2 regions of the Shewanella oncorhynchi genome follow, and region 2 is predicted to be linked to the other one. Evidence: riboswitches for the same ligand, from Rfam matches in the RefSeq annotation. Region 2 holds a riboswitch; the other holds the start of a gene.
What was found. Region 2 has a riboswitch for lysine ahead of RA178_RS07710 (Na+/H+ antiporter NhaC family protein). Riboswitches for the same ligand answer to the same signal wherever they lie in the genome.
Positions count from the first base shown of each region.

Region 1: another riboswitch for lysine. It lies ahead of lysC (lysine-sensitive aspartokinase 3); the one in region 2 lies ahead of RA178_RS07710 (Na+/H+ antiporter NhaC family protein).

Region 1 covers NZ_CP132914.1:4,217,831-4,220,014, forward strand. The annotation lists gene RA178_RS18750 (succinylglutamate desuccinylase/aspartoacylase family protein) at 1-70, opposite strand, end outside; gene lysC (lysine-sensitive aspartokinase 3) at 72-1,427, opposite strand; lysine riboswitch at 1,578-1,752, opposite strand; gene RA178_RS18760 (DUF3293 domain-containing protein) at 1,853-2,184, opposite strand, start outside.
Region 2 covers NZ_CP132914.1:1,691,239-1,693,422, reverse strand. The annotation lists gene RA178_RS07710 (Na+/H+ antiporter NhaC family protein) at 1-1,168, opposite strand, end outside; lysine riboswitch at 1,248-1,444, opposite strand; gene RA178_RS07705 (electron transfer flavoprotein subunit alpha/FixB family protein) at 1,540-2,184, opposite strand, start outside.

The DNA.
Region 1 (2,184 bases), 2.5 Mb from region 2:
AGATAGGCAAAGTAAGTGCTTGCCCTGCGGCAAGCTCCCCGATTTGCAAAGACGATGTTGTCGGCAACATATTAAGCGCCTTCGAACAGATTTTGATGCAGCGATTTAACTACTTGCGCCGCTTCCGATTCTGCTACTAACACACACAGATTATGTGGGCTGGCACCTTGGCAAATCATCCGCACATTGTGTGGCTCTAACACTTCAAATACACGGCGACAGATACCCGGTGTCGTCGCGATGCGATTACCGATAATCGCCACTAAGGCCAATCCATCTTCGACGCGCACCCGGCAATGCTGTGATAATTCTTGCAGCAATGCCTCACTCAACAGACCTTGACCACTCGAATCTGAACCAGTTTTATCGAGGGTTAGAGACACATTCACTTCTGATGTGGTAATCAAATCCACACTGATCTTATGTCGCGCTAATGTCGCAAAGGTTTCCGCTAAAAAGCCCTGAGCATGCAACATTTGCAAGCTGTGAAGATTTAATAGGGTTTGATCGCGGCGCAAAGCCACAGCGCGGAATACGGGCGCATCTTCCACTTGATGACGGATCCAAGTTCCGCCCTTTTCAGGCTCTTTACTTGAACCCACAAACACTTGAATTTGCTGACGAACGGCAGGAAGAATAGTCGCTGGATGCAATACCTTGGCACCAAAGGTCGCCATCTCGGCAGCCTCATTGAAACTGATCTCGGCAATCGGAAAGGCATTGGGTGCAAGGCGAGGATCGGTTGTATAAATCCCAGCGACATCGGTCCAAATCTCGACCGCTGAGGCGCGTAGCGCTTCGGCTAACAACGCAGCAGAATAATCACTACCGCCGCGACCTAACGTGGTCGTTTGACCGGCTTCATCGGCACCGATAAAGCCTTGCGTGACAATCACTTGTTCCGCTAACAGTGGCTGTAGATAATCACGAGCTAGAGTCGCAATCTGCTCGACCTGAGGTTCGGCGCGGCCAAAGTGGCTGTCAGTACGTAACACTCGGCGCACATCGAAGGCACTTGAGTTAACACCTTTCTCGCGGATCACCGCCGAAAACAACGCCGAAGAACATTGCTCACCGAGGGACAACAACTCATCCATAGTCGCTTTGCTGCGTTGTGATGCGAGCGCTTCACTCAATACCGACATGCGACTCAATAATTTATCTAATGCGGCGGCCACATCGTTAGGACGACCGAGCTTATCTAAAATCGCATATTGAATTTGGGCAATTTGTTTTAATCGCTGTAATCGGCCATCGTCGTTGATCGATTCTTGGGTCAATTCCACTAGTAGATTTGTCACGCCGCTCGAAGCGCTGACCACAACTAAACGACAATGAGGATTAGCTAACACTATGTCGGCACAGCGATTCATAGCGTTATAGTCGGCGACTGAGGTGCCACCAAATTTTGCAACAACGAGGGACATTAGCGCACCTCCGTGAAACACGTAGGGCAACAAATAAACACAAATTGAATAAGATATTGATTAACTAACATGATCACACTCCGAACTGACTTCGTTCGAAGAGCCTGGTGCTCAATGATAACGCACCCCAAAAGAAGGGAAACAGCAATCGTCACCAGAAGCTCTCCACCAATTACAGGTGACAATCGTCAGGATTCAGCCTGAGCGACCGACATAAACATGCAGCAACCATATCTATGCCTCGGCGTTAATCTCCCTCATCAGTCATCGCTGGAGTTTGTGCTCCTCTGACCGACTATCTAGTTAACGCTCCTCTTCTGTTCCTTTCCTAGGAAAGGGACGAAAAAAGTAGCAATAAACCCCTAATGAAGTCAATGCTAATTTCATAACAAATGAACAATTTAAATAAAATCTTTTGAAAACAACTAAATGTTCAAATCGGGTAGCTCGTATACCAGCTGCACATAATCTCTAAATTTGCCTAAACACACTTCATCATGTCCATCCAAGGTGCAAGGCACTAAACTCACATCCCCTTGTTCGACAACATAAATCGCATATTGATTAAATTTCTTACCCAATTGCAATGCCATCGTTCTATCGATAAACACGGCCCAACTTTTTTCCATGTGGGATAAATCCGGTGCAGCGCCCACTAAAGCACGATAAGGGCTACCGAGTAATTCAATTTCACGGAGAAGTTGGCGATCGAGTAAACGGTTTTGGCTAGGAGAGAGAAGCTTTGAAGCGGGATTAT
Region 2 (2,184 bases):
CGGGTAAAAACGCGAACGGAATATTTCCTGTTGCTAAACTCGCCATAAACTTACCGGTTTCGAGTTGACCAATCACACCTGCGATTGTCCAAGCAAATAACAGGATGTAAATCGCCGGCAGCATAGAGCGAGCGCCCTGCACTATACCTTTGACTATCATCAATTTCTCAACGCCTTGCACTAAATTCAATATCAGCGAGACCGCTAGACCAATTAATGCACCAAAGAAAAGTGATGAACTGACATCGGTTTTCTCAAAAGCAGAAATAATATTAAATTTAATCCCTTCCGCCGCGAGTACTTGAGCACCACTGTTAATCATGAAATAGAGGGTTGCAAATACCAACACGGTAATCGGCAGGAACAGACCTAAAATCTTACCGGTTTCGGCTTCAGGTAAATCTGCGTTCGCCCCAGGCGGTAATCCTTTAGACTCATCGTATAAATTACCACGTTGGGCATTGAGCTCATGCTCACGCATTGGCCCAACATCTAATCCCATAAAGACAACAAAAAGTAATAATAACAAGGAGAAGATTGCGTAAAAGTTCATCGGGATCATTTGAATAAAAATACTCAAATGACCCGTATCAGCAAAACCATGGGCAGTTAATATCCCGCCAATGAGTGCGATAATATAAGCGCCCCAGCTCGAAACTGGAGAAATAACGCACACAGGCGCCGCAGTAGAATCTAATAAATAAGCTAACTTAGCGCGGGAAACATAATAACGATCGGTAACAGGTCGAGCGACCGAACCAACAACTAAACTATTGAAATAATCATCAATAAAAACTACGCAACCTAAAAACATGGTCAATAGTTTAGCGTCACGTTTATTACGTATATGTAAACGAGCCCAATCGGCAAAAGCACGCGCGCTGCCACTTACGGTAATTAACGCTGTGATCATTCCCAGTACAATTAAGAAACCGAGAATATATAAGTTCCACGAATTTAGACCTTTATCAGTCCAAAAAAGCCCTTTAACGCCATTAAATACAAACTCACCCGTTGCTAAAGGTGAAAATTGATTGAGCAATAAAGCACCAATTAAAATACCTAACCCCAAAGAAAGCAGTACACGGCGAGTCAAGATCGCCAACACGATAGCCACCGCAGGCGGCAACAAGGAAAGTGCCGAATCGGCATAATTCATAACAGTCATTGATTATTATCTTCGTTAAATACGAATGGAGGGCGACTGAACTGGTGGGAAAAGGCAATAGATACCCAAGGTCACCTGTCCTATCAGTAGCGCTCCATAGTAACTATTCCCAATATCCATATCGGAAAATACTATGGCAGTGCTGCACCTATTAGGTACAACCCCAGCAGTCGATCGTGATAAATCGAACCACTTCGGCACCAAATCCTTTCGCAATCGATCAACGGAATCACCCTACTGATCACTACTAATATTTGGCGCGCCTCTACTTCTAAGAACGCCCTTGCACGGGCGTGAGGCACATAAAAACATAAGCGGCTTAGCAGATGCTACCGCAAAGCCACTTAATGTGACCTAGATCACAGATAAAATCAACTGAGACTTGTAATCAGCTCAGGAACCACCTCAAACAGATCTGCAACGAGTCCATAATCGGCAACTTGAAAAATCGGCGCTTCAGGATCTTTGTTGATTGCAACGATGACTTTAGCGTCTTTCATGCCGGCTAAATGTTGAATCGCGCCAGAAATACCGACGGCAATATACAAGTTTGGCGCAACGATTTTACCGGTTTGACCCACTTGTAAATCGTTAGGCACAAAACCTGCGTCAACTGCAGCGCGTGATGCGCCAACGGCTGCACCGAGCTTGTCAGCAAGTTGTTCTAACATGCCGAAGTTTTCACCACTGCCCATGCCTCGGCCGCCAGATACGATAATGCCAGCATTGCCTAACTCTGGACGGGCAGAAACTGTCAGCGATTGAGAAACAAACTGAGTTCTCGCTTCAAACACTTTATCAAGTGTCGTCACAGCCGCACTGTTACCTTCTGGCGCAGCGTCAAACGCACTGGCACGCACTGTCATCACTTTAATGGCATCATGGCTTTGCACTGTCGCTAAGGCATTACCCGCATACACAGGGCGCACAAAGGTGTCCGCATTGACGACGGTAATAACTTCTGAGATTTGCGCGACATCTAATAATGCCGCCACGCGCGGAAGCGTATCCTTACC